Regions from separate parts of the Pseudarthrobacter sp. PvP090 genome, predicted to be linked through region 1. Evidence: riboswitches for the same ligand, from Rfam matches in the RefSeq annotation. Region 1 holds a riboswitch; each other region holds the start of a gene.
The links. A riboswitch is a leader RNA that binds a small molecule or an ion and turns the genes downstream of it on or off. The one in region 1 is predicted to bind S-adenosylmethionine.
Positions count from the first base shown of each region.

Region 2: linked by a shared signal. The riboswitch ahead of ABIC21_RS04005 (DUF1737 domain-containing protein) and the one ahead of ABIC21_RS09430 (aminotransferase class V-fold PLP-dependent enzyme) in region 1 are both predicted to bind S-adenosylmethionine.
Region 3: linked by a shared signal. The riboswitch ahead of metX (homoserine O-acetyltransferase MetX) and the one ahead of ABIC21_RS09430 (aminotransferase class V-fold PLP-dependent enzyme) in region 1 are both predicted to bind S-adenosylmethionine.

Region 1 covers NZ_JBEPPO010000006.1:273,755-283,089, reverse strand. Annotated here, with positions in the region: gene ABIC21_RS09465 (hypothetical protein) at 1-649, opposite strand, end outside; gene ABIC21_RS09460 (hypothetical protein) at 771-905, opposite strand; gene ABIC21_RS09455 (hypothetical protein) at 955-1,326, opposite strand; gene ABIC21_RS09450 (fluoride efflux transporter FluC) at 1,389-1,763, opposite strand; gene ABIC21_RS09445 (fluoride efflux transporter FluC) at 1,760-2,173, opposite strand; gene ABIC21_RS09440 (metal-dependent transcriptional regulator) at 2,160-2,873, opposite strand; gene ABIC21_RS09435 (class I SAM-dependent methyltransferase) at 2,910-3,668, opposite strand; gene ABIC21_RS09430 (aminotransferase class V-fold PLP-dependent enzyme) at 3,764-5,245, opposite strand; SAM riboswitch class IV at 5,280-5,393, opposite strand; gene hisN (histidinol-phosphatase) at 5,471-6,283, opposite strand; gene rsgA (ribosome small subunit-dependent GTPase A) at 6,393-7,508, opposite strand; gene aroA (3-phosphoshikimate 1-carboxyvinyltransferase) at 7,492-8,907, opposite strand; gene ABIC21_RS09410 (DoxX family protein) at 8,914-9,335, opposite strand, start outside.
Region 2 covers NZ_JBEPPO010000003.1:54,550-63,884, reverse strand. Annotated here, with positions in the region: gene cls (cardiolipin synthase) at 1-480, opposite strand, end outside; gene ABIC21_RS04010 (aminodeoxychorismate lyase) at 622-1,584, shown strand; SAM riboswitch class IV at 1,669-1,783, shown strand; gene ABIC21_RS04005 (DUF1737 domain-containing protein) at 1,878-2,105, shown strand; gene ABIC21_RS04000 (rhodanese-like domain-containing protein) at 2,102-2,533, shown strand; gene ABIC21_RS03995 (O-succinylhomoserine sulfhydrylase) at 2,534-3,742, shown strand; gene ABIC21_RS03990 (glutamate--cysteine ligase 2) at 3,761-4,948, opposite strand; gene ABIC21_RS03985 (UDP-N-acetylglucosamine 1-carboxyvinyltransferase) at 5,080-6,603, opposite strand; gene ABIC21_RS03980 (energy-coupling factor transporter transmembrane component T family protein) at 6,700-7,503, opposite strand; gene ABIC21_RS03975 (ABC transporter ATP-binding protein) at 7,500-9,173, opposite strand; gene ABIC21_RS03970 (ECF transporter S component) at 9,190-9,335, opposite strand, start outside.
Region 3 covers NZ_JBEPPO010000013.1:103,279-112,613, forward strand. Annotated here, with positions in the region: gene ABIC21_RS15765 (SGNH/GDSL hydrolase family protein) at 1-507, shown strand, start outside; gene ABIC21_RS15770 (hypothetical protein) at 589-1,131, shown strand; gene ABIC21_RS15775 (CoA-acylating methylmalonate-semialdehyde dehydrogenase) at 1,243-2,727, opposite strand; gene mmsB (3-hydroxyisobutyrate dehydrogenase) at 2,789-3,691, opposite strand; gene ABIC21_RS15785 (LysR family transcriptional regulator) at 3,851-4,750, shown strand; gene ABIC21_RS15790 (MFS transporter) at 4,896-6,278, opposite strand; gene metX (homoserine O-acetyltransferase MetX) at 6,582-7,802, opposite strand; SAM riboswitch class IV at 7,814-7,929, opposite strand; gene ABIC21_RS15800 (bifunctional o-acetylhomoserine/o-acetylserine sulfhydrylase) at 8,064-9,335, opposite strand, start outside.

The DNA.
Region 1 (9,335 bases):
CGTTCTCCGCTGTCAGCGCGGTGATCGTGCCAATCAGCCCGGCATTGTTCACGTACTTGTTGCCGATGGACGACGCGAGCTGATCGAACAGGGCCATGGAAGCGGGGATCATCATCACGTAGTTGTCGCCCAGGACAATGTCCGCGAGCGCTTTCCATTTGCCGGTGATCGTGACCTGGCCGTTGGCCCGGATGAGGTGGCTTGTCGCTACCTCGATCAGGTTCGTGGCGCCGCTGGACGTGTTGCGGCCATGGAAGCGCTGCACCAGCTCGAAGCTGGTCAGGGTCCGGTACTGCCCGGTTGTCATCGCCGCCACGTCGACGACGGTGTCGCCGTCGAGGAACACCGGGGCGTCCGCCTGGAAGGATGTCGCGACGCCGTGATACGGCACCCACTCGTACGCTGCCCCGCCGGCGGGCTTGACCTGCATAGCGATGTCCTGGTTGGACGCCGGTTTCAGCAGGATGTCTTTGCTGACCTGCCGGAACGGGGAGTAGACCGAGAGGAACGTGGCGGAGTTGGTATCGGTGTTGTTCGCCAGCCAGCCGCGGGCCGTGCCCGCACCGGTTGACGGGGTGTTGTCCGGGTCGTCACCGATGAACCTGCCCGCCACGGTGTACGTGCCGGCCCGGAGGTTCCTGAGCACCACGGCGCCGGCCGCGTCGTAGGCCGCAGCGGGTGCTCCACCCCGTAAAGATCCACACAAAAGGCCGGAAGCGTCAGCTTCCGGCCTTTTGTTTTGCCTGGGCTGCCCGGCTGGCGGGGTCAGCTTAGCGCTTCTTGATGTGGGCAACGGGATCCGCGTGCGTTTCCGCGACGTTTTTGGACTTCTTCTCGGCCCGTTTTTCCTTGATGGTTTTCACCGGTTTCTTGGCCGTGCTCTGGTGTGGCGTTTTGTCAGGCATGTGGGCGCTCCCTAGCAGCAGGGGGCCGGGATGGCCCCGTGTTATTAAGTTACGCCTCGGGCACCGCAACGTCCACGATGCCGACGAAGCGGCTGCCCACGCCCTCATACTCGCTGCGGACCAGCCCGGCGGCGACGCTCGGGACCTCGTACGGAGCATGGTGGGCGCAGCAGACGTAGGTGAATTCCGGCCACCACTTCTTCGGCCGGGCCGCCTCGGAGAACCCACAGACCGCGCAGGTCAGCTGGACCCAGATGGGGCGCTTGCCGGTGCGGTTTGCCTTGGACTGCACGAGCCAGGCGGGCGGGTTGTCCAGGAGGTCGCCGAGCTCGGCGTCGCTCAGCCGGGGCGGGATGCCGTGACGGTGGGCCATTTCCAGCGGAATGTCGAGGATCTGGGCTGCTTCACGTCGGGTAACCATCCTTCAACGATACGGGATGGGACGGTCCCCGGATCGCCGTCAGGGTCCCGGCGTAAGGCTCGTCACAGCCCCGTCAGGGCCAGTCCGAGCGCTGCCGCCGCCAGGCCGGCGAGCAGGTTCGCGGCAAGGTTGACGGCGGCGGCGCGGTAGCGCGTCTCGCTCACCAGCCGCACCGTGGCCGTGGTCCAGGAACTGAAGGTGGTGAGGCCGCCGGCGAGCCCGGTGGAGAGGCCGGCCTGCCACTCGGCCCCGAGTCCCAGCTGGCCCGTGATCCCCAAGGCGGCGCCGATGATGAAGGAGCCGGTCACGTTGACGGTGAGCGTCGCCCAGGGCCAGTGCGGATAGCGCCCCGGGTGGTGCGCAAACCAGGAGTCGACGGCGAAGCGCAGCAGGGCACCGGCCACGCCGAAGACTCCCACCAGCACGGCGGTGATCATGCCGCCCCGCCGCTCAGGTCGGCCAGGGCCTTGCCGGTTTTCCAGCCGGCGGCCGCAGCGCCGAGGCCCAGGACCAGCGACAGGCCCAGGTAGGCCAGCCAGCCGGCATGGAAGCCGGCACGGAACTGCTGGTCGATGACGAACACCACGGCAGAGAAGGTGGTGAAGGAACCCAGCAGTCCGGGGCCGAGCCCGGCCCGCAGCCAGAAGGCGGTTCTCGGCCGCGCAATCCAGACCGTGGTGAGGGCCGCGAGGACAAAGCTGCCGACGACGTTGATCACCAGGGTGGTCCAGGGGATCGTGCCCGCTGTCTCGGGGAACACCAGGCCGGCACCGTAGCGCAGTTCCGTACCGATCAGTCCGCCGGCGGCGACGGCCGCCCACGCACGCCAGCCGCTAGTTGTGCTCAAGGCTGCAGCCCGGATGGCCGGACTCGCTGTGGACCCAAAGGGCGGAGGCGACTTCCTCGGCGAGGTCGAACTCGTGCCCGGCCGCGCCGGATCCGATGCGCACCACCAGAGCGCCGCCGAACGGCTTGCGGCCCAGGACCTCGACTTCGGCGTCCAGGTCGATCTCCTCGGCCGAAAGGTAGCGCAGCAACTCGGGGTTCTCGTCGCTGATCCGCGTGATCCGGCCCGTGTGCCCGTCGTCGAGCTCGCTCATCCGGTGGGCCGCGGGCACCTGTACGGTGCCGTCCGCCGCCGGAATCGGATCGCCGTGCGGGTCCCGAACCGGGTCCCCAAGCTTGGCTGCCATCCGTTCGATGAAGGTGTCGGAGACGGCGTGTTCCAGGAGCTCGGCCTCGTCGTGGACCTCGTCCCAGCGGTAGCCGAGCTCCCGGACCAGGAAAGTTTCGATCAGCCGGTGCCGCCGGACCATGGACAACGCGAGCCGGACGCCGTCGGCCGTCAGCGTGATGGCGCTGTACGGCTGGTGGTCCACGAGGCCCTGGTCCTTGAGCTTGCGGACCATTTCGGAGACCGAGGAGTTGGCCACGCCGAGTCGCTGGGCAAGCTGGGTGGACGTGATGGGCTTGTCCTGCCACTCCGTAAAGGAGTAGATGACCTTGACGTAGTCCTCGATCGAGGAGGAGGGCAGACTGGTCTTCACGGTTTCCAGCCTACCGTCAGGCGGCGCCGGAGACCGTCACGCCCGGACGGCCCGCCAGCTTTGCGTCAGGTAGGGGAGCGGGAGGACCTCGCCGGGGTGGTGGCCAAGGTGCTGGTGCAGGTACCAGTCGAGGTTGCCCAGGACCTTGGCCCGGGTCGCCCCGCTGGCCGCCAGGTAGTAGCTGCGGGACTTGGTCAGCTCGAGGATGTCTGCGGTGCGCACCGGATCCTCCCAGCGGGTGAGGTGGCTCTCCAGCCGCGTGAATTCCGGGCCCAGGGGCGGCCTGAAATCCGGTTTGTGGACATCGCCGGCATGCATGATGCGCGAGAGACGGTGCACCCAGGGCACGGACGTATCCAGCTGGTTCCAGACCAGCCCCAGCACACCGTGGGGGCGGAGGATCCGTGCGATCTCTGTGCTGGCCAGGAGCGGATCGCACCAGTGCCAGGCCTGGGCCACGGATACGAGGTCGAACGCCCCGGCGGGCAGCCCGGTGTGCTCGGCGGTGCCCTCCACGGCGGTGACTCCCGGGAGCGTCCGGCGCAGCTGTTCCAGCATGTCGGCGGAAGGGTCCACCGCGACCGTGTGCAGGCCTCGCCCGGCCAGCAGTGCCGTGAACTTCCCGGTTCCGGCGCCGAGGTCCGCGGCGTCCTTCGCGCCCGGGGCGACCAGCCAGTCGGCGGAATCGGCGGGGTACCCGGGGCGGACGCGTTCGTAGTGTTCCCCGCCGTCCTGGAAGCTCTGCCCCAGCTCCTGGCGGCGTTCTTCATGCAATTTGGGTCCGCCGCGTGCCACGTGCGATCTCCTTCGGCAGGTCCGGGTTGGGTACCTTTCGAATTTACCGCACGCGGCAGCGCCGGTGATTCCTAACCGCGGGCCCGCCGGGGTTGTCAGTCCTGGGTGCAGGGGGCCGCACCGGCGGTGCCGGGTGTGTTGGGGGCCCAGTGCGGGTAGGTGCGCGTGTCGTTGGACGGCACCCAGCGTCCGGCGTCCACGACGTAGTCCCAGCCGAGGCCGGTCCGGCGCAGCTCCTGGAGGGCCGCGAGCAGCCGCTGGGCGTCTTCCAGCCGGGAACCCAGGCCGAAACTGGCGCGCAGTGAGCCGGAGGGCAGCCCAAGACGCCGCAGCAGGGGGTGCGCGCAGAAGCGGCCGTCCCGCAGCCCGATGCCGTGTTCGGCCGACAGGTAGGCCGCCACGAGGCCCGCGTCGTAGCCTTCCAGCGAGAAGTTGACGACGCCGATCGTGCCGGTACCCGTGCCGTTGCCGGGCCCGGTCCCGGTCCCGGAGTCACCGGTCCCGGAGTCGAAGGAAGCACTGTCCGAGAAGATCTGGTGGACGCTCACGCCGTCGATCCGGGCGAGGCCCTCGACGAGGAAGGACCGGATCGCGTTTTCGTGCGCGTGCCACTGCTCCACGTCCAGGTCGGCGATCACCTGGGTGGCCCGGGCCAGGGTGGCGGCGCCAAGGACGTTGGGGGAGCCGCCTTCATGCCGGGCGGGGCCGGTGGTCCAGCTGACACCGTCAATCCGGGCGTCCTGCACGGCTCCGCCGCCGGCCAGGTGCGGTGTGCCGGCGTCGAGCCAGTCGGGACGGCCGATCAGTACCCCGGCGCCGAACGGTGCGTAGAGCTTGTGTCCGGAGAAGGCGAGGTAGTCGACGCCGTCCGCGGCGATGTCGATCCGCCGGTGCGGTGCCAGCTGCGCGGCGTCGACGACGATCCTGGCGCCGTGGTCGTGCGCCAGGGCGGCCAGGGCCCGGATCGGCAGGATCTCTCCGGTGACGTTGGAGGCCCCGGTCACGGCGAGCAGGCTGACGCCGCCGTGGGCGAGCTCCGTGCGAAGCAGTTCCAGGGTGGCTGCCAGGGTGGGGGCGGCGATGACGCTGCGGTGCGGGACGCGCTGCCAGGGCAGCAGGTTGGCATGGTGCTCGATGTCGAGGTACAGCACCTCGCCGGTGTGCACGCCGTCGACGGCGGGCAGGCAGCCGGCCAGCAGGTTCAGGGAATCGGTGGTGTTCCGGGTGAATATCACCGCATCGTCCGGCCGGCCGCCCACGAACTCCCGGACAATGGTGCGGGCGTTCTCGTAGACCGAGGTGCTGATCTGCGAGGCGTAGCCGGCACCGCGGTGGACGCTGGCGTAGAACGGCAGGATTTCGTTGAGGTAGGCCGAGACGACGGACAGGGCCGGGGCCGAGGCGCCGTAGTCCAGATTGGCGTAGCGGACGTGGCCGCCCTGGATGAGCGGTGCCTGGATCTCGGCGCCGGTTACGGCGGCCAGCGGCCGGCGGGCCACGGCGAACCGCGCGTCGGGACGGGCCTGGCCCGTACTGGGCTGGACATCGGCGGTGGCGGGAATGGTGGCAGTCGTCATGGGACCTCGCTCGAAAAGGACCCCACGCACCGGGGATCCGCGCTTGCCGGGTCCGTTCCGGACCGGCCAGGTCGTCACCCGGGGCACCCCACCGCGAATGGAGGGTTGCCGGCCAGCAAACCGGGGTTTCGCGCTGGCACTCGTGACCTGCTTCGAGCGTAGGTCATGCCTGCCGCCGCAGAAAAGACGCGGCGGGAATGTGAAGCGCTTTGTTACGGAACGTCCCTAGAGCAGGTCGTCCAGGCCCGGGTTGAGGCGCTTGAGGACCTCCGAGTGCAGAATGGAGTTCGTGGCCAGGGCGTTGCCGCCGAACGGGCCGTCTTCGCCTTCGAGGGAGGTGAAGCGTCCCCCGGCCTCCGTGACAATCGGGACCAGCGCCGCCATGTCGTAGAGGTTCAGTTCGGGCTCGCAAGCGATATCGACGGCGCCTTCGGCCACGAGGCAGTAGGACCAGAAGTCCCCGTACGCGCGGGTGCGCCAGACCTCCTCGGTGAGGCCGAGGAACTCGTCGAGGTTGCCGCGCTGTTTCCAGCCGCCCAGGCTGGAATAGGAGAGGGAGGCGTCCGAGAGCTCGGAGATGTTGGAGACCTTCAGCCGGGTGGCGGCGGCAAGCGAACGGCCCGTGTACGCTCCGGCGCCCTTGGCGGCCCACCAGCGCTTGCCCAGCGCCGGGGCGCTGACGACGCCGACAACCGGCTCGCCCTCGTCGACGAGGGCGATCAGCGTGGCCCAGACGGGGACGCCGCGGACGAAGTTCTTGGTCCCGTCGATCGGGTCGATGATCCAGCGGCGGGAGCCGTGGCCGGAGCTGCCGAACTCCTCGCCGAGGACAGCGTCGCGGGGACGGGAGCGGGACAGCTGGCCGCGGATGGCCTCCTCGGCAGACTTGTCGGCGTCGGTCACCGGCGTCAGGTCCGGCTTCGTCTCAATCCGAAGGTCGAGCGCCTTGAAGCGGCTCATGGTCTGGGAATCTACGGAATCTGCCAGTACATGGGCAAGGCGCAGGTCATCGTTGTAGCTCGAAGCGGGTTGACTCATGGTTCCAAACTACCGCCAAAGCGGGCGGCGGGGCGGGAGGCCACGTGGCTGCGCCGCAGGATGCGGGCAGGCGCGCGGCCGCTGCCGGCCGAACCGGCGGACTGGCCGACTAGGAGACGGTGCCCAGTTCCTTGACGTCCTGGGCTTCCATCCGCGGGTCGGTCCCCAACAGGCGGCGGAGTGAGGCGAGCCGGGCGGGGCCGGATTCGCCGGCGTGGCCGGCGGCCACCCAGGCGTCAACCCCACAGTTGACGGCGCTGGAATCGTGTTTGCAGCCCCGCTCGCAGTCGTCGGTGCCGGGCTCGAGGTCGGGGAAGGACCGCAGGATCCGGTCGGGGTCCACATGGGCCAGGCCGAAGGAGCGGATGCCGGGGGTGTCGATGATCCAGCTGCCCGGCGGCGCATCGTTGACCTTGAGGGCCAGCGCGGAGGAGGACGTGTGGCGGCCGCGCCCGGTCACGGCGTTGACGCCGCCGGTGGCGCGTTCGGCGCCGGTCAGGGCGTTGACCATGGTGGATTTTCCGACGCCGGAGTGGCCCAGCATAACGGTGACCTTACCGTCGAGGTGGGCGCGCAGCTGGGAGACGGCGCCTTTGTCCAGCCGCGCCGAAAGCCCGTCGTCCGAGCGGGCATCGATGCCGGAGGCGGCGGAGTCCGCCGTCTTGGAGATGATCACCGGGAAGGCAAGGTGCTGGTAGTTGGAGAGGAGTTCCGCGGGATCCTTGACGTCCGCCTTGGTGACGAGCAGCAGCGGCTCGATGCCGGCATCGTAGGCGGCCACTAGGGCGCGGTCGATGAACCCGGTCCGGGGCTCGGGATTGGCGGCCGCCACCACGATCACCAGCGTGTCGGCATTGGCGACGACTGCGCGCTCGATCGGGTCCGTGTCGTCGGCGCTGCGCCGCAGCAGGGTCTTGCGGTCCTGGATCTTGACCAGACGTGCGAGGGTGTCCGGTTCGCCGCTGACGTCCCCGACCAGGGAGACGAAGTCGCCGGCGACGACGGGGTTCCGGCGCAGTTCCCGGGCGCGGGCGGCGATGATCTTGCGTTCCTCGGGGGTGCCCTCGGCGACGACCGCGGTGTAGCGTCCGCGGTCAACGGTGATGATCCGCCCGGTGACGGCGTCTTCGTAGGCGGGCCGGTCCTTGGTGCGGGGCCGCGTGCCCTTCTTGTTGGGGCGGATCCGGACGTCGGATTCGTCCCAGGAGTCAGTGCTGCGTGCCACCGGGGGTGTCCTTCTCTGCGGGGGCCGCGCTGCCGGCGCCCTGGGCGAGCATGGACTCCCACAGCTGCGGGAAGTCGGGCATGGTTTTGGCGGTGGTCGCGATATCCTCGACCTCGATGCCGCGAACGGCGAGGCCCAGGATGGCGCCGGCCGTGGCCATGCGGTGGTCGGCGTAGCTGTGGACGACGCCGCCGTGCAGCGGTGCGGGCCGGATGATGAGGCCGTCGGAGGTCTCCTCGGCGTCGCCGCCCAGGCGGTTGATCTCGGCGACGAGAGCGGCCAGCCGGTCTGTTTCGTGCCCGCGGAGGTGGGCGATGCCGCTCAGCCGCGAGGGGCCGCTGGCGAGGGCGCAGAGCGCGGCGACCGTGGGGGCGAGTTCGCTGGTCTCGTCGAAGTCCGCGCCTTTGATCTCCGGGCCGCCGGTGACGGTCAGGGTGCCGTCCGTGAGCGTCACCGTGGCCCCCATGGTCGTGAGGATGCTGCGCCACAGATCGCCGACCTGGGTGGTCGGGGCCGGCCAGTTGGGGATGCGGACGGTGCCGCCGGTGGCCAGGGCCGCCGCGAGGAAGGGGCCCGCGTTGGAAAGGTCCTGTTCGATCCTGAGGTCAAAGGCGCGGATCGGCCCGGGGGAGACAATCCAGTGGTTCGGGCGGGAATCGTCTACGGCCACCCCGGCTCCGCGGAGCACGGCGACCGTCATGTTGATGTGGTCCAGGCTGGGGACGGGCTTCCCGGCGTGGTCCCTGCTCTGATGTTCGAGGTGCAGTCCCTCGGTGAAGCGGGCTCCGGCCAGGAGCAGCGCGGAAACAAACTGCGAGGAAGCGCTGGCGTCGATGACGAGGTGGCCGCCCCGCACTTCGCCGGTGCCGTCGACGGCGAACGGCAGCGACGCGGCGGAGTTGCCGTCGGGCGCGGTGACGGCGACGCCCAGCCCCGTGAGCGCCTCGATGATCGGCCCCATCGGGCGCAGGCGCGCGTGCGGGTCGCCGTCGAACAGTGCCACACCCCGGCGCAGGGCCGCGACCGGCGGGACGAACCGCATGACCGTTCCGGCCAGCCCGCAGTCGATATCCGTCCGGGCCCCGGCGGCGTCCAGGCTGATGGGCGTAATGGCAAGGTCGGGACCGAAATCGCCGTCCCCCGGAACCTCCGTGATGGTGGCCCCGAGCTGCCGCAGGGCCTCGATCATGAGCGCCGAGTCCCGGGAATGCAGCGGGGCGCGCAGCCGCGAGGGTCCGTCCGCGAGGGCGGCCAGCACGAGGTACCGGTTGGTCAGGGACTTGGATCCCGGAACCGTGACCGTTGCGTCGAGCGGCTGTTCGGCGAACGGCGCCCGCCAGAGCGGGGCGCCTGCGGCGGGAACGGAATGGGCAGCTGCGGTGGGGGTGGTGCCTGTCATTGCTGTTTAGGCTCCGCCGGTGTGGTCTACGGCTTTGCGTACGGCTTTGTCGGCCTTCTTCAGCTGCTTGCCGGTGGTCTTCTTGACGTCGGCGGCGAGGTGGCTGGTGGACTTCTTCACGTCAGCGGCAAGGTGCTCGGCGCGCCAGGCCAGGCTGGGCCGGCCGTTCGTGTCGACGGCAGCCAGCAGCACGCCGCCGGTCAGGGAGACGTTCTTGAGCAGCTGCTTGCGGCGGGCATCGCGGCCCTCCTTGGAGGTGATGTCGGCGCTGCGCCATTCAACGTAGGCGTTGAGCGCGGAGATGACGGCCAGGAGGGTAGCGGCGAGGCGCGCTGACTTGCCGAGCGCGAAGAGCACGCCTGCTCCGACCTGGGTGCCGCCGATAACGCGGGCCAGGACCTTTTCGTTGGTCTGGAATGGCAGGGATT
Region 2 (9,335 bases), on a different contig from region 1:
GCCGCGGTCGGCTGCCTCCTCCATCGCGGTCAGCAGCTCGTCGGTGACGTGGTCCGAGCTCAGGATGTAGAACTCGGCGTTGACGAATTCCTTGGCGTCCCGGACGGCGGCAGCCATCGCCTTGATCGAGTCGGGGTAGCCGGGCAGGAGCTCCACGCGGTTGCCGTCCACCATCGGCAGCGAGCCGAGCGTCTTGTTCAGTTCCGCTGCGGAGGACACCCATTCCGGGCCCTCATAGCGGCTTTCCAGCATCGCCAGCTCGGAGGTGCCGGCGCGTACCCGGGTGTTCACGGCGTCCTGCTGCGCCCGGCGCTTGCGGGAGAGCCGGAAGTTGCCGAAGAGCAGGAAGAGGACCAGACCCACGGCCGGGACGAAGAAGATGACCAGCAGCCACGCCATGGCCGTGGTGGGGCGGCGGTTTCCGGGGATGATGCCGAGGGCCAGCACCCGGATGGCCAGATCAACGACGGTGAGGATCATGATCACCCAGGACGGGAGAGTTTCCGCGAGAGAAAAAGGCCACAACACAGATGAACCCCTCAAGTTCCAGACCCGCGGAACAGTTCCGGAACGGGCAACCTTCAAATCCTATCCCGCAGCCCGCCGCACTAAGCTGAAGCCATGACTTCTCCTGCCGCCGCTCCCGCCCCCGTCCCGGTGCTGGTCTTCCTGGATCCTGCGTTCGACGGCGGCCGGCTGGCCGATGCCACCCGGCCGCAGCTGATGGCGACGGACCAGGGCGCCACCCGCGGCGACGGGGTCTTCGAGTCGCTGCTGGCCGTGGGCGGGCAGCCCCGCAAGCTCCAGGCGCACCTGGACCGGCTGGCCGGGTCCGCCCGGCTGCTGGAGCTGGACATCCCCGCGGAGGAAGCCTGGCGGCGGGCCATCGCGACGGCCATCGGCGAATACCGGCGCCAGCACGTCCCTGGCGCCGGGGCCGCCGGGGACGACGAACTCGTGGTCAAGCTCCTCGTGACCCGCGGCGTCGAGGGTGCGCCCGGGCCCACTTGCTGGGTCCAGGCCTCCGCCCCCGGACCGGCCGGGAGGCGCCAGCGCGACACCGGGATCGACGTCATCCTGCTGGACCGCGGCTACGACAGCGACATCGGGGAACGGGCACCTTGGCTGCTCATGGGCGCCAAGACACTGTCCTACGCCGTCAACATGGCCGCGCTGCGCTACGCGCATGCCCAGGGCGCGGACGACGTCATCTTCACCTCCGCGGACGGCCGGGTCCTGGAGGGTCCGACGTCGACCGTGCTGCTCGCGCACCTGGAGACCTCCGACGACGGCGCCGGCGGGGTCCGCACCGTCCGGCGGCTCATCACGCCCCAGCTCGACAGCGGGATCCTGCCCGGCACCTCGCAGGGCGCCCTGTTCACCGCGGCGAAGGCCGCCGGCTGGGAGCTGGGCTACGGCCCGCTGGAGCCCCGTGACCTGTACGACGCCGACGCCGTGTGGCTGATCTCCAGCATCCGGCTCCTGGCGCCCGTCAACCACATCGACGGCAAGGAAATCGGCACCCCGGAGCTGCGCCGGCAGCTCACCGCGGAGCTCAACGCGCTGTACGCCACGATCGAGTAGCCTCCCCGAAAGCAACGCGGAGCGTTACTTAACATGACGGCGGCGGCGGTGCGGGCCGGCGTCGCAGGTGTTACGTTTTTGGTGAGTAATGAGAACCGGCGCCAAGCCCTGACTGGCCGGTCGGCAACCCTCCCTTTCGCGGCGGGGTGCCTCAGGTGAATACTCGGCATATCGACCATTCGAGCTGCAAGCGTGAAAGAAGGAGATCCGTCGTGCCTGACGCGTCCGCCCCCGCTGTCCCCGAAACAGCGCCCGCCCCGTCCCCCGCATTACCCGGTGCCGCCGAAGAGAGACTGGCGTACCGCCTGTTCACTGGCCCCGATGACCGCGCCTTCTGCGAGCGCGTCTCGGCTGCCCTCGCCGAGGGCTACGTGCTGCACGGCAGCCCGTCCGCCGCGTTCAACGGCAGCAGCGTCATCGTGGCGCAGGCCGTCGTGCTGCCGGCGGCGATCGCCAGCGCCGATGCCGCCGTCGCCAATGCCGTGGACGACCTCGAGTTCGACGGCGAGGGCCACGCGTGAGCTACGCCGGGGACCTCAGCCCGCAGGAGGCCTGGGCCAAGCTGGAGGACGGCGCCATCCTGGTGGACGTCCGCACCGAGGGCGAATGGGCCCACATCGGCATCCCGGACACCGCGGCCGCAGGCAGCAAGCGGAACGATCCGCTCTTCATCCAGTGGAACCTGGCCGGCGGCATCCCCAATGCGCGGTTCATAGAACAGCTGAAGCTGCAGCTGAAACAGCCGGCCCCCGAAGAGCAAGGCACCGAACTGGTGTTCCTGTGCCGTTCGGGCGCCCGGTCCATCGCCGCCGCGATCGCAGCGACGGACGCCGGCTTCACCTCCTACAACGTCCTTGAGGGCTTCGAAGGCGAACCGGACCGCTACGGCGAACGCACCGTCAACGGCTGGAAGAACCGCGGCCTGCCCACCAACCCCGGAAAGCACTAAGTGACCTTCAATCCTGACGCCGCCGGCTGGAGCGCCGATACCCAGGCTGTCCGCGGCGGACTCGACCGCACCGGCTTCCAGGAAACGTCCGAACCGGTCTTCCTGAACTCGGGCTTCGTCTACGAATCCGCGGCCGCCGCGGAGCGCGCCTTCACCGGCGAGGACGAACGCTTCGTCTACTCCCGCTACGGCAACCCCTCGGTGGCCACCTTCCAGGAACGGCTGCGGCTGCTCGAAGGCACCGAGGCCTGCTTCGCCACCGCCTCGGGCATGTCCGCGGTCTTCACTGCCCTCGGCGCCCTGCTGGCCGCCGGCGACCGGGTGGTCGCGGCCCGTTCGCTGTTCGGTTCCTGCTTCGTGATCCTCAACGAGATCCTTCCCCGCTGGGGCGTCGAGACGGTTTTTGTGGACGGCCCGGACATGGAGCAGTGGCGGTCGGCGCTGTCGGAGCCGACGACGGCGGTCTTCTTCGAGTCGCCGTCGAACCCGATGCAGGAAATCGTGGACATCGCCGCCGTGAGCGAACTGGCGCACGCCGCCGGTGCGACGGTCGTCGTCGACAACGTCTTTGCCACCCCCCTGCTGCAGCGCTGCGGGGAGCTCGGCGCGGATGTGGTCGTGTATTCGGGGACCAAGCACATCGACGGCCAGGGCCGGGTGCTCGGCGGCGCGATCCTGGGCACCAAGGACTTCATCGAGGGCCCGGTCAAGCAGCTCATGCGCCACACCGGCCCGGCGCTGTCCGCCTTCAACGCGTGGGTGCTGACCAAGGGGCTGGAGACCATGGCCCTGCGGGTGAACCACTCCTCCGCCTCCGCGCTGCGGCTGGCCGCATGGCTTGAAGAGCAGCCCGCGGTCAGCTGGGTCAAGTACCCGCTGCTGCCGTCCCACCCGCAGTACGAACTGGCTGCCCGGCAGATGAAGGCCGGCGGCACCGTGCTGACCTTCGAGCTCTCCCCGTCCGCCGGGCGTTCGGCGAAAGAGGCAGCGTTCGCGCTGCTGGATGCGCTGCGGATCATCGACATCTCCAACAACCTGGGCGATTCGAAGTCGCTCATCACCCACCCCGCGACCACCACGCACCGCGCCATGGGGCCCGAGGGCCGGGCAGCGATCGGGCTCAGTGACGGCGTGGTGCGCCTCTCCGTGGGCCTCGAGGACCTTGAGGACCTGACCCGCGACCTTGGCCAGGCGCTGAAGCAGGTCTAGTGCTTTTCGCGGTAGGGGTCAGCCGCGGCGGACCCGGCCCAGGGATTCGTCCTGGTCCGCCGGGTCCCCGGCGGAGGTTCCCTGCATCGTCACTTCCACGGCACGTTCGACGACGGCGGCCAGCCCGCCTGAGTGGAACGGTTCCCTCTGCAGCTGCGAACCGGTGCCTTGGGCCAGGATCCGGCCGACGCCCGCCCGCACCAGGTCCAGTTCGCCCTGCTCCGCCAGCACGGGGGCCACGAAGTCCACCAGTGCGTGGACCACGTCCGCGGCCGGGGCAGGGGTGAAGGTTCCGAAGTCCAGCAGCTGGCCACGGAGCCCGCAGTTGCTGGCCTGCCAGGCGGCCATCCGCAGCAGCAGTGTCGGCACCGGGGCGGGGTCGACGCCGTCGTTCCATTCCCGGGACGCCGACTCAACGAGCGCGCGCACCAGCACGGCGATCAGGGCCGCGTCCTCGGCCCGAAGGCAGACATCAGCAACCCGGATCTCCACGGTCGGATGATTCCGGCACAGCCGGGCGTCGAAGTAGACCATTCCCTCGTCCATCAGGACGTTGCTTTCCACCAGCCGGGTCACCAGCCGCCGGTAGACCGGCAGGCTGCCGAAGATCATCGTGGGACCCGACCCCGGCCAGCGGTTCCAAGCCTGGGTGCGGTAGCTTTCAAACCCTGTCTCCGCGCCGTTCCAGTAGGGGGAGTTCGCGCTGAGCGCGATCAGCACGGCGAGTTTGTCGCGGATCCGGTCCATGACGGCCACGCCTTCCTCCGGAGACTCCACGAAGGTATGGACGTGCAGGCCGCAGGTCAGCTGGTTCCGGACCGTGAGCCCGAAGCGTTGCTGCATGGTCAGATAGCGCTGGTTCGGCGTCAGGTGGGTGGCGGAGCCGTGCGGCGAGGTGGCGAGGGCGGCGACGCGGCCGCCGTGCACCCGGGCGGCGCGGTCCGCGCGGTCCCGGCCCTGATTGAGCTGCCGGAGCAGTTCTGTGTAGTCCAGGCACGGCCGCGTCTGGGTTTCGATCTGTTCGAGTTTGAGTTCGTAGCTGAAATCGGTGCCCTCACCGATGTCATGCAGCCGTGCCGGGTCAGCCGGGCCCGCGTCCCGCTTCGGCGGGACCAGGCTGGGCAGCATGACGTCGGCGAGCGCAAGCAGCATCCCCGTTTCGGGATCCACTATCAGCAGTTCTTCCTCCACGCCGAAGGTGCGCATGACTCTATTGTGCGTCAGGATCCGAGGAAACGCCCTACACCAACCCGCGGTCACTCCGCGCCCATCACATCGCCCCTGATAGGAGCGGTGTGACCCCGCGTTGTTGGGATGTGTTCAGTGGGTCAGCGCATTCAGTCTTGGAAATACTCGATCTTCGCGCCGATGGTGTTGAGCCGCTCGGCCAGGTCCTCGTAGCCGCGCTCGATCACGTAGATGTTCCGCAGTTCCGAGACGCCGCGGGCGGCGAGCATCGCCAGCAGCAGGCAGGCCGCGGGACGGAGGGCCGGCGGGCAGCCCACCTCGGCCGCACGCCACTTGGTGGGTCCGTTGACGTAGATCCGGTGCGGGTCCAGGAGCTGCACCTGGGCCCCGAGTTTGTTCAGCTCGGTCAGGTAGATCGCACGGTTGTCGTAGACCCAGTCGTGGATCATCGTCTGGCCCTGGGCATTCGCGGCGATGACCGCGAAGAAGGGCAGGTTGTCGATGTTCAGCCCGGGGAACGGCATGGGGTGGATCTTGTCCTCGGGGGCGTGCAGTTCCGAGGTCCGGGTGGTGACGTCCACCAGCCGCGTGCGCCCGTTGCGGGCCAGGTACTCGCCGGACACCTCCAGCCGCTGGCCCATTTGTTCCAGCGTCGCGAGTTCGATTTCCATGAATTCGATCGGGACGCGCCGGATGGTCACTTCCGAGTTCGTGACGATGCCGGCGGTGATGAGGCTCATCGCCTCGATCGGGTCTTCGGAGGGGAAGTATTCGATGTCGGCGTCGACGGCGGGCCGGCCGGTGATCTTCAGTGTGGTGGTCCCCACCCCCTCGATCCCGACGCCGAGCATCTGCAGGTAGAAGCACAGATCCTGCACCATGTAGTTGGGGCTGGCGTTGCGGATGACAGTGGTGCCGCTGCGGTGCGCGGCGGCCATGATGGCGTTTTCGGTGACGGTGTCGCCGCGTTCGCTGAGCACGAAGGAGCGGTCGTGCCCGTCCGACGGCGGCGCCTGCACGGCGTAGAAGCCGGCCTTGGCGTCGACGCTGAGGCCGAACTGGCGCAGCGCCTGCATGTGCGGCTGCACGGTGCGGGTGCCGAGGTCGCAGCCGCCGGCGTAGGGCAGCCGGTATTCGCTGGATTCGTCCAGCAGCGGGCCCAGCAGCATAATGACGCTGCGGGTCCGGCGGGCCGCCTCGACATCCATTGAGTCGAGGTCCAGCACGGCGGGGCGGCGGATCTGCAGGTCGCTGGCGTTGAGCCAGGTGCATTCGACGCCGATGCTGGTCAGCACCTCGACGATCCGGTTGACCTCTTCGATCCGGGCGAGCCGCCGCAGGGTGGTGGTGCCGCGGTTGATCAGGCTGGCGCACAGCAGGGCAACGCCGGCGTTCTTGCTGCTGTTGACGTCGACGGAGCCGGACAGGGTACGGCCGCCCTCGACCCGGAGGTGCGTCATGGCTTGCCGGCCCACTTTGACGATGCTCCGGCCGAAGATGGACTCGAGCCGCTGGATCATTTTCAGGCTCAGGTTCTGCTTGCCCTGTTCCATGCGGGCAATCGCGCTCTGGCTGGTTCCCAGCTCGGCGGCGAGCTGCCCCTGGGTCCAGCCTTTCTGGCCACGGGCGTCGCGGAGCAGGGCACCGACTTCTTCAGCAGTCTCTTGAGTCATACCCAAAAAATATCACGGGTGATCTATTGGCGCCCTGCATTCCAGCCAGAACGCGGTCAATTTCACAGAAATACCCGCACCGTGCGATATCCGGCGTTACTGCCGTGTCAGGAAGACCATGTTCCAGGTTCCCGCCGCCAGCGAGGCGGCGACCGCGGCGCCGGCGATCAGCACCCCGCCCAGCAGGACCCAGGCGTCCACGCCGCTGAAGGTCGATTTCCGGGCCCACGTGCGGTGTGCCCCGCCGAAGCCGCGGGCTTCCATGGTGACCGCGAGCCGGGAGGCGCGCCGGACGGCCTGCACCAGCAGCCCGAAGCTCTGCCCCAGGGTGGCGCGGAGCCGCTGCAGCGGATTCCCGTGGGAGCCCACGCCGCGGGCGCGGCGTGCCATGCCGATGGTCTGCCACTCTTCGGCCATGAGCCCCACGAGCCGCATCGCGGCCAGGGTCCCGAGGACGAAACGGTGCGGCAGCTTCGCCTTCTGCGCGAGGGCGTCCGCCAGGTCCGTGGGGTCCGTGCAGCTCATCAGCAGCACCGCCGGCAGCGCGATGGCCAGGCCGCGGATCATAAAACCCACCCCGAGTTCGAGGGATCCTTCGCTGATGGACCAGATCCTGGCGTCGAGCAGGATGCCCCCGCTGTCCGGCGCGAGGATCGTGGTGCTCCAGCCGCCCAGCGCGGCGGCCAGGATCAGCGGCCAGCCGCGCTGCCAGAGCAGGGCGAGGGTCAGCCCGGCCAGCGGAAGAAGCGCCAGCTCGAACGCCAGGGCCACGGAGGCGGACACCCAGTCGATGGACAGCGCCAGCACCATCGTGATGAGCATAACGGCGGCGAACTTCGCCAGCGGGTTGGCGCGGGTCAGCAGGGCATGGTTGCCGCGCAGCGTCAGTTCCTGCCTCATGGCGCGGCGACCTTCCCCGGTGCCCGGCGGTCCGGTGCCTGGCGGTCCGGTGCGCGGTGGTCCGGGGCGCGGAGACCCAGCTCGGTGCCGCCCAGGACCGCGCTGAACTCGGCATCATGTGTCACGGAGACGACGGCGGTGCCGTCGTCGAGCAGTTCGGAGAGGAAGGAGGCCAGCTCGGCCCAGGTGTTGGCGTCCTGGCCGAAGGTGGGTTCGTCCAGGACGAGCACCCGGGGATGGGCGGCGAGGACGGTGGCCACCGACAGGCGCCGCTTCTCGCCTCCCGAGAGCGTGTAGGGATTGGCGTCCACGAGTTCCGTCAGCCGCAGCCGCTCCAGCAGTTCGTCCACACGCTCCTCGCCGCGGCCCAGGTGCCGGGGCCCGAACATCAGCTCATCGAGCACCCGGCCGGTGACGAACTGGTGCTCGGGTTCCTGGAACACGGTGCCGATCCTGGCGATCAGCTGCTGCGCTTTCCACCGGTAGGGGTCGATCCCGGCGCCGGCGCTGAGTTCCATGGTGGCAGAGACCCTGCCGGACACGGGCGCGAGCAGCCCGGCGAGCGTCAGGGCGAAGGTGGACTTCCCCGAGCCGTTGGGCCCGGTGATGGTCAGGGCCTCCCCGGCCCGGACCTGGGCCGTGATGCCGGACTGCACGGGCTGCGGCGGAATGGGCCGGAAGCCGCCGCGGAGACCGGCCCGCCGCGGGCGTCCGCGCGAGACGGCCAGGTCCTCCGCGGCCAGCAGCAGCCGTCCCGCGGTGCTGGCTCCGGCGGCGGTCCCCCCGGATGCACCGGATACACCGGATGCCCCGGCGTCCGGGGTGCCGCCGCGCGCCCGGGTCTGCGGCACATAGCCTGGCACCCAGACGCCCGCCGCGGTGAGCATGTCCCGTGCCTGCGCCAGGACCTGGTCCGGCGGCCCGTCGATCAGCACCGCGGAGTCCGTGGCCGAGCCGGGCTGCAGCACCACGATCCGGTCCACGAGGTCCTTCCAGACCGAGACCCGGTGCTCCACCACCACCAGGGTGGCTCCGGTCTTATCCAGGCAACGTCCGACGGCGTCGCGGACTTCCAGGACGCCGGCGGGATCGAGGTTGGCGGTGGGTTCGTCGAGCAGGATCAGCCCGGGGCGCATCGCCAGGATGCCGGCGAGCGCCAGTCGCTGCTTCTGCCCGCCGGAGAGCGACGACGTCGGGTGGTCCAGCGGCAGCCGGCCGAGCCCGACGTCGTCGAGCGCTTCCGCTACCCGTGACCAGATATCCGCCGGTGGCACGGAGAGGTTCTCCGCGCCGAAGGCGACGTCGTCGCCGAGGCGCGAGAGCACCACCTGGGTCTCCGGGTCCTGCTGCATCAGCCCGGCCCGGCCGCGCCGGGACCGCGGCGGGGCACCGTCGATCAGCAGGCTGCCGGACTCGTCCGCGTCCTCGGCGTCCGACGCGGCGCCGGCTGCAGGGTCAGCGCCGCCCGTGGAGCTGTCGCCGAGCACCCCGGCCAGGGCGTGGAGCAGCGTGGACTTGCCGGCACCCGAGGGTCCCAGCAGCAGCACGCGCTCCCCGGGCCGGATGTCCAGGTCCAGGCCGCTGACGGCGGGCCGGGACCGGCCGGCGTGCCGCCAGCCCCAGCCGCGGGCGGTGACGCTGGCCGGGCGGACTGTATCGGAGGATGTCATGGTCAGTGTGCGGTCGTCAGGAGAAGACAGGCTCCGTGGCGGCCTTGCGGGAGGCAAAGGAACTCAGCACCCCGGTCCTGGCCAGGCCGCGGGTGGCGAGCCAGGAGAGCCCGCCGGCGATGACGGCGCCGGAGATGGCAGTGAAGATGATGTACGCGAGCT
Region 3 (9,335 bases), on a different contig from region 1:
ATCCTCAGTCTGGCCGGCGCCACGGTGGTCCTCTTCAACGGTCCCGACAGCGGCTCGTCCGTGCTGGGCCGGGTGCGCAGCAAAGTGGCCATCTACAACGAGAACCTCCGCACCGTCGCGGCCCGCCACGACGCCATCATTGCGGACATGTGGTCGCTGCGGCAGCTAAATGATCCGCAAATGTGGGATGCGGATCGCCTGCACTTCTCGCCGCTGGGCCATCACACCATCGCGGCCATGGTCCTGGATTCCCTCAACGTCGTGCACACCCTGGAACCGCTCTCCCCCAAGCCGCTGCCGCAGCGCAGCTGGCGGCAGGCGCGCTCCGGCGATCTGGTCTGGGCGCGCGAATACTTTGTGCCCTGGGTGGTCCGCCGGCTCCGGAACCGCTCCTCCGGCGACGGCGTCACGGCCAAGCGGCCGCTCCCGGGGCCGGTCTTCGGCCCAGGGATGCCGCTGGGCTCGGGCGAGGGGCCACCCGGCGCCGAAGAGCCCGTGCGCTCCTGACGGTTTGCCCCGGGCACCACGGCCCGGGTGTGGGCGTTAAGCTGGAAGAACACTTCCTGAGAGGCCCGTACCGTGAACAACATGTTCTTTTGGATCATCGTTTTGTCATTCCTGATCCCGATGGCAATGCGCTACTACAAGAAGTCGGTGCGCGGCCGGAACCAGAACCAGGGCATGCCCGGCGGACCGGACCAGTTCGGGCAGTTCCCCGGCAACGCCCCCGGGAACTACCCCGGCCCGCAGAACAAGCAGCCGCGCGACGGTTTTACCCAGCGTGACTACTACGGGGCCTTCGGCCAGCTCGGCGCTCCGCAGCAGCCCGCGCCGCCGGCAAACCAGCCGTACCCGGGCCAGCCGTATCCGGGCCAGCAGTATCCGGGCCAGCAGGGCTACCCGTCCCCCGTCCCCTATGAGGACAGCCCCGGGTACCCCGGCAACCAGCCCCAGCCCTACCAGCAGCAGCCCGAGGCCCAGCAGCCGTCGGGACCCGCGGTGCCCGCGCCGCCGTCGGCCCCGCAGGGCTTCCGGGCGCGCAAGCTCGCGGAACTGGACCAGCGGTACAGCGAGGGCGAGCTCAGCATGGACGATTACATGGCCCAGCGCGCGGAGATCATGAAGGGCTGACCCCCACCACACAGCAACGCGGGGTCACTCTGCGCCCAAGATCCGGAGTCGGATGGGCGCTCAGTGACCCCGCGTTGCTTTGTTTAAGGCGGAACGGGCCGGGCGCTTGGCTTAGTCGACCTGGGGGAAGCCGAGGTCGATCACCGAGGTGGACGGGTCCGGCCAGCGGGTGGTGACGACCTTGCCGCGGGTGTAGAAGCGGATGCTCTCCGGGCCGTACATGTGGGTGTCGCCGAAGAGCGAGTTCTTCCAGCCGCCGAAGGAGAAGGTTCCCACCGGAACCGGGATCGGCACGTTGACGCCCACCATGCCGGCCTCGACGTCGAACTCGAACTGCCGGGCGGCGCCGCCGTCGCGGGTGAAGATCGCCACGCCGTTGCCGAACTCGTTGTCGTTCACGAGCTTGACGGCGTCGGCGTAGGTCTCGACGCGGACCACGGACAGGACCGGGCCGAAGATCTCGTCGTCGTAGACCTTCATGCCGGGCTTGACGTGGTCAACGAGGCTGACGCCGATGAAGAAGCCGTTGGAATCGAACTCCTGCTCCCGACCGTCGACCACCACGGTGGCGCCTTCCTGGGCCGCGCCGGCGACATAGGAGGCGACCTTGTCGCGGTGCTCGGCGGTGATCAGCGGGCCCATCTGCGACGCGGGGTCGGTCCCGGGGCCGATCTTCAGGGCGCCCATCCGGGTGGTGATGGCCCCGACGAGCTCATCGGCGATGTTCCCGACGGCGACCAGGACGCTGACGGCCATGCAGCGCTCGCCGGCGGAGCCGTAGGCGGCGGACACGGCGGCGTCGGCGGCCATGTTCAGGTCCGCGTCCGGCAGGACCACCATGTGGTTCTTGGCGCCGCCCAGGGCCTGCACACGTTTGCCGTGGTTGGCGGCGCGCTTGTAGATGGACTGGGCAATCGGCGTCGAGCCGACGAAGCTGATGGCCTTGACGTCCGGGTGTTCGAGCAGCACGTCCACGGCCTCCTTGTCGCCGTGGACGACGTTGAGGACGCCGGCGGGCAGGCCGGCCTCGGCGAAGACCTGCGCGATGAAGATGGCCGAGGACGGGTCCTTTTCGCTGGGCTTGAGCAGCACGGTGTTGCCGCAGGCCAGGGCACTGCCGATCATCCACAGCGGCACCATGGCCGGGAAGTTGAACGGCGTGATGCAGGCGACCACACCGACCGGCTGGCGGACCGAGTGGACGTCGACGCCGCCGGCCACCTGCTCGGAACGCTCACCCTTGAGGGCGTGGGACAGCCCGGTGGCGAATTCGATGTTTTCCAGGCCGCGGGTGATCTCACCCTCGGCGTCGGAGAGGACCTTGCCGTGTTCGCTGGTCAGCAGGGCAGCCAGTTCGGGCCGGCGCTGCATCAGCAGTTCGCGGACCTTGAAGAAGATGTTGGTGCGCTTGGCCAGGCTGGTGGCGCGCCAGCCGGGCAGGGCGGCACGGGCGGCCTGGATGGCCTCCTCGACGCGGGCGGCGGAGGCCAGGGCGACCTCCTTCTCCTGTTCGCCGGTGGCCGGGTTGAAGACGGGGCCGTAGCGCTCGGCGTCGGAAATCAGGGCGCCGTTGATGAAGTGCGGAATGCGTTCCATTGGGGTGGGTCTCTTTCGTGTGGTGCAGGTTCGGGGGTACAGCGGCTGTTGGCCGGGGCGGCTACTTGGCCGTGTCGAGGGTGCCGTCGACCAGCTTGACGATCGCGGAGCAGTCCATGCCGGCCTTGCCGGAGTCGATGAGGCGCTGGAAGAGCTGCTGGACGTGCTCGCCGATTTCCAGCGGGGTGCCGGTGTCGCGGGCCGCGCTGATGGCCAGGCCGATGTCCTTGTTGGCCAGCTCGGTGGTGAAGGTCGGGGCGAAGTCGTTGTTGGAGGCCGCGGTGGGGACCACGCCGGCGACCGGGTACCAGGTGCGCAGGGCCCAGCTGTCGCCGGAGGACACGGACGCGATGTCCCAGAAGACCTGCTTGTCCAGTCCGAGCCGGTCCGCCAGCACGGCGCCTTCCGCGGTCGAGGCCAGGTTGATGAAGAGCATGAGGTTGTTGCAGATCTTGGCGGCCTGCCCGGTGGTGGCGCCGCCGGTGGGAATGATGTTCGCCGCCATCGGCTTGATGTACTCCGTGGCCTCGGCCACGGCACCGTCCTCGCCGCCGATCATGAAGGTCAGAGTGGCGGCCTTCGCGCCGCTCATCCCGCCGGAGACCGGGGCGTCGACGAAGCGGAAGCCGGCGGCAGCAGCGGCGTCGTGCAGGGCCTGGGCGGAGGCGATGTCGATGGTGGAGGAATCCACCAGCAGCGTGCGCGTGTCCGCGTGGGCCAGGACGCCGTCCTCGCCGAGGTAGACAGCGCGGGCGTGCTCGCCCTTGGGGAGCATTGAGAAGACGACGTCGGCGCCGTCTACCGCTTCGGCGATGCTTCCGGCGGGCTTGACGCCCCCGGCGACGGCGGCGGCGAGGGCCTCGGCGTTGAGGTCGAACCCGCGGACGTCGTGGCCGGCCTTGGCCAGGTTCACCGACATGGACCCGCCCATGTTCCCCAGTCCGATCCAAGCGATTACTGCCATGGCATAAGCTCCTTTGCTTTGTGCGGTGCGCGTGATCCGGCCAGCCGCCGGATGTTCCGTGTCCAGCATCACACCCTGTTACAGTGCAATCAAGGGAAAAAACTACAGATGGTATGTGCATGGATGCACATACGTGAAACCAGAGGAGTTCTTGTGGACCTGCGGCGGCTTCCGAGTCCGGATGACCTGCTGATCCTGCTGACCGTGGCCCGGCTGGGCCGGTTCAATGCGGTGGCGGAGACCCTCGGCACGACGCACACCACCATCTCCCGCCGGATCCTGGCGCTCGACAAGCAGCTGGGCGGGCGCACCCTGGAGCGGAGCCCGCACGGCTGGGAGCTGACGGACCTGGGCCAGGAGGCGGTGGCGGCCGCCGAGGCGATCGAGGGCACCCTCGGTGCGCTCACGAACCGGATCGCGCAGTCCGAGGACGTGCTCTCCGGACTGGTCCGGATCAGCACCCCCGACGGCTTCGGCGCCGAATTCGTCGCCCCGGCGCTGGTCCGCCTGCAGCAGGGCCATCCGCTGCTCAACGTCGAGATGCTCAGCGCCACCCGCAAGGTCAGCCAGAACCGGTCCGGGGTGGATCTGGAGGTGGTGGTGGGCAACCTGGACGTCAGCAACGCGCAGACCATCTTCCTGTCCAACTACTTCCTCCGGCTGTACGCCAGCCCGCAGTACGCCCGCGACCACGGCCTGCCGGTGACGCTCGACGACGTCCGGCAGCACGGCTTTGTCTCGTATGTGGAGTCGGCGCTGCAGGTGGCCGAACTTGGCCACCGCTCCACGCAGCTTCCCGTACCTCGCTCCAGTTTCCAGGCCACCAGCATCTTCGCGCAGCTGGAGGCTGTCCGGCGGGGCGCCGGGATCGGCCTGCTGCCCAACTTCCTGGCGGTCGGCGACCCCGATTTCCTGCCGGTGCTGCCGGACGACTTCCAGCGGCAGCTGCCGATCTGGGCGGTGGCACGCGCGGAATCGCTGCGCTCGGCCCCCGTGCAGGCCGTCCTCGCAGCGGTCCGGACCGAGATCGCCGACCGCCAGGAGGTCCTGGCAGGCTGAGCTGTCCTGGCAGGCTGAGCCGTCCTGGCAGGCTGAGAAGCCCTGGCCTGCTGGGCCGCGCCAACAGCAAACAGCCCGGCCCCCGCACTGCGGGGACCGGGCTGTTGCTGGTTCTCATAACTTCTATGCGGTTACTTTTTGCCTGCTACTTTTTGCTTGCAGCCAAGAGGTCCGCGGTGCCCTGGGCATCGGCGGCGTCGACGTCGTGCAGGGAGACGCCGCGGGTCTCCTTGAGGAAGAACACCGCCACCATCGTGACCACACAGGCGCCGAGCAGGTAGATGGCCACCGGGACGGAGGACTTGAACTGGCTCAGCAGGGCGACGGCGATGATCGGGGCCATCGAACCGGCCACGATCGAGGTGACCTGGTAGCCCAGCGAGACGCCGGAGTAGCGCATCCGGGTGGGGAACATTTCGGCCATGATGGCCGGCTGGCCGGCATACATGAGCGAGTGGAACAGCAGACCGATGGTGATCGCCGCGAGGATGATGAGGTCGTTCTTGGTGTCCATCATCGGGAAGGCGAAGAAGCCCCACGTGCCGCCCAGGATGGCGCCGGCCATGTAGACCGGTTTGCGGCCGAAGTGGTCGGACATGCGGCCGACCATCGGAATCACGGCGAAGTGGATGAAGTGCGCCACCAGCAGCAGCAGCAGGATGCGGGAGGTGTCCGTCTGGACAATCACCTTCAGGTACGTGATCGAGAACGTGACCACGAGGTAGTAGAGGATGTTCTCCGCGAACCGCAGGCCCATCGCGGTGAAAACGCCGCGGGGGTAGCGGCGGAACACTTCGCCGACGCCGTAGCCCTTCTTCTCAACGGTGACTTCCTTCTGGGCCTCCAGGAAGATGGGGGCGTCAGTGACCTTGGTCCGAATGTAGTAGCCCACCAGTACGATCACGGCGGAGAGCCAGAAGGCCACGCGCCAGCCCCAGCTGAGGAAGTCGGCGGAGGACAGCGTGGCGGACAGGGTGAACAGCACACCGGTGGCGAGCAGATTGCCCAGCGGAACGGCTGACTGAGGCCACGCGGACCAGAAACCGCGGGACTTGCTCGGGCTGTGCTCGGCCACGAGGAGGACGGCGCCGCCCCATTCGCCGCCTACGGCGAAGCCCTGGGCGAAGCGCAGGAAGACCAGGAGGGCCGGAGCCCAGTAGCCGATCTGCTGGAACGTGGGCAGGCAGCCCATCAGGAAGGTGGAGACACCGACCAGGATGATGCTGAGCTGGAGCAGCTGCTTGCGGCCGAACTTGTCGCCGAAGTGGCCAAAGACGATGCCGCCGATCGGGCGGGCGACGAAACCAACGGCGTAGGTGAGGAAGGCTGCGATGATGCCGTCCAGTTCCGTGCCGGAGTTGGGGAAGAAGGTCTTGCCGAAGACCAGGGTGGCGGCCGAGGCGTAGAGGAAGAACTCATACCATTCGACAACGGTGCCGGCCATGGAGGCCGTAACTACCTTCTTCAAACCGGACGACTTGACGTCTTCCTCTTCCGGGCGCCTGGCGGCGGCGTTTTGTGTACTCATTTCGACTCCTTCGGTGTCTCCGTCGACACCCTATGGACCTCTGGGCAATGGACGCGGCGTGATTTGTGACACGCGGCATCATTCTCAACGAGTATGGGTGCTCGCGCCCGTGGCCTCAACGGCCATTAGTGCAGAGCGCATCTGCAAAATTGCACAGTTGGGCCCTATTCCCCAGTGCTTCCGTCCACGGATTCGCGCAGGAGGTCGGCACGGCCTACCGGCTCACGTGCCGCAGAGGAAGCACGGCCCGGACGCCATTCTGCTGGACCGGCGCCGGCACAGCAGAAGACGACCCGGGGTGGACTAGCCGAAGAAGTACCGCCGGAGCTGGCTGTTGAGCTGGCCGATCTCGGTCAGGAAGCCGTCGTGCCCGATCGGCGCTTCGATGGTGTGCACCGCAACGTCGCCAGGCAGGGCAGCGGCGAGCGCGTGGGACTGGGCCGGGAAGTACAGCCGGTCCGAGTCGACGGCCGCCACCAGGAACTCCGCCGTGGCCGGAGCCAGGGCCTCGGCGAGGGCGCCGCGGCCCCGGCTGATGTCATGGCTCATGAGCGCCTCGGTGATGGCGATGTAACTGTTCGCGTCGAAGCGGCGGACGAGTTTGTTGCCCTGGTGGTCGAGGTAGCTCTCCACCTGGTAGCGGCCGCGCCCGGCGAGGGATCCGGCTTCCAGCGGTGCTTCGGAGTCCTGGGCGTTCCGGCCGAAGCGTCCGTCCAGCTCCGCGGCCGAGCGGTACGTGATGTGCGCGATCCGCCGGGCCAGGGCCAGGCCTGCCTCCGGTTCCGGGCCTCCGTAGTAGTCCCCGCCGTTGAAGTTGGGGTCCTGCCGGATCGCGAGGGTTTGCGCCTGGGCGAAAGCGATCTGTTCGGCGGTGCTGCTGGTGCCGACCGAAATCACGGCGCAGCGCCGGACCCGGTCCGGGTAGCTGACGGCCCATTCCAGGGCGCGCGCCCCGCCGAGGGAACCGCCGAGCACGGCGTACCAGCTCCGGATGCCCAGGGCATCGGCGAGCCTGGCTTCGGCCTCGGTCGTGTCGCGCAGCGTGACGAGGGGGAATCGTGAGCCCCAGGGCTTTCCGTCGGGTGCCGGCGTCGAGGGTCCTGTGGAGCCGTAGCAGCCGCCGAGGATGTTGATGGAGACGACGAAGTACGTGTCTGTGTCCACCGGGGCGCCGGGGCCGGCGAGCTGCTCCCACCACCCCGGTTCCTCGCTGGCGCCGCGTGTGACGTGGGTGTCCCCCGTCAGCGCGTGCTCGATCAGCACGGCATTGGAGCGGTCCGCGTTGAGGGTTCCCCAGGTCTCGTAGCCGAGGATGACGTCCGGCAGCCGGGCCCCGGATTCGAGCTCGAGGTCGCCGATCCGGAGGTACCGGACGGTTCCGTCAGGAACGCCGCCGTCGGGGACGCCGCCGTCCGGGACGCCGCCGTCGGGGACAGAGCCTGGCGCCGTGTCCCCCGGGGCCGGGGCATGGGAGCGGGAGGTCGTGCTTACAGGTTCACCCTGGCGGGTGACGGCAATTGTCATCTGAGGACCTAACTTCGCGCTTGCCCGCCGTCAGCTGACCGGCAGGCCAGGTCTTCACCCGGGGCACCCCGCCGCAAAAGGAGGGTTGCCGGCCAGCAAGCCGGGGCTGTCGCTGGCACTCATGACCTTCACTGAGTCTACGAAATGGGGCGGCCCGGTGGCGAAGATTGTGACGAACTTATGACTCGCCGCGTCTTCCCGGCGCTGATCCGGTGCCCGGCGCCCGGGCCACAGGGCCGGGACGCCGGGCGCGGGCGGCGCTCAGGCGGTTTTGGCCGCGCGGAATCCGGCGTCGAGGTCGGCGAGGATGTCGTCGATGTGTTCCAGGCCCACGGAGAGCCGGACGAGGCCGGGGTGCACGCCGGCGACGGTCTGCTGTTCCGGGGACAGCTGGCTGTGGGTGGTCGACGCCGGGTGGATGACCAGCGAGCGCACGTCGCCGATGTTGGCCACGTGCGAGTGCAGTTCGAGGGCGTCGACGAAGCGCTTGCCCGCCTCCGCTCCCCCGGCAATGTTGAAGGCGACGACGGCGCCGGTCCCCTTCGGGCCGTACTTGCGTCCGCGTTCGTACCAGGGGCTGGACGGCAGCCCCGCGTAGGCGACCGATTCGACGTCGTCCCTGGCCTCCAGCCATTCCGCCACCCTGGTGGCGTTGGCGACGTGCCGCTCCACGCGCAGGCTGAGGGTCTCGAGGCCCTGGGCGATGAGGAAGGCGTTGAACGGGGAGACCGCCGAGCCGAGGTCGCGCAGCAACTGGACGCGCGCCTTGAGGATGTAGGAGAGGTTGGCGCCGAGGGCACCGTCCTTGCCGAGGTCCCGGGCGTAGACCAGGCCGTTGTAGGTGGGGTCCGGGGTGTTGAAGCCGGGGAAGCGCTCCGGGTCCTTGCCGAAGTCGAAGTTGCCGGAATCCACGATCACGCCCGCGATCGCGGTCCCGTGGCCGCCGAGGTACTTGGTGGCGGAATGCACCACAATGTCCGCTCCCCATTCGATCGGCCGGATGAGGTACGGCGTGGAGAGCGTGTTGTCCACGATCAGCGGGACCCCCGCCTCGTGCGCCACCCGCGAGATGCCCTCGATGTCCAGTACGTCCTGGCGCGGGTTGGAGACCACTTCGCCGAAGAACAGCTTGGTGTTGGGCTGCACGGCGTCGCGCCACTGCGCCAGGTTGTCCGGGTCCTGCACGAAGGTCACGGAAATGCCGAACTTTTTCAGGGTGTGCGCCAGCAGGTTGTAGGTGCCGCCGTAGAGGCTGGGGCTGGCCACCACATGGTCGCCGGCCTCGGCGACGTTCAGGATCGCAAAGGTCTCCGCGGCCTGCCCGGAGCTCAGCAGCAGGGCCGCGAGTCCTCCTTCCAGGCTGGCCACCCGCTGTTCCACGGCGTCCTGGGTGGGGTTGCCGATCCGGGTGTAGATGGGGGCGAGTTCGGCGAGGGCGAAGCGGTTGGCGGCGCTTTCCGCGCTGGGGAAGACGAACGACGTCGTCTGGTAGATCGGCAGCGACCGGGCGCCGGTGGCGCTGTCCGGCTCCTG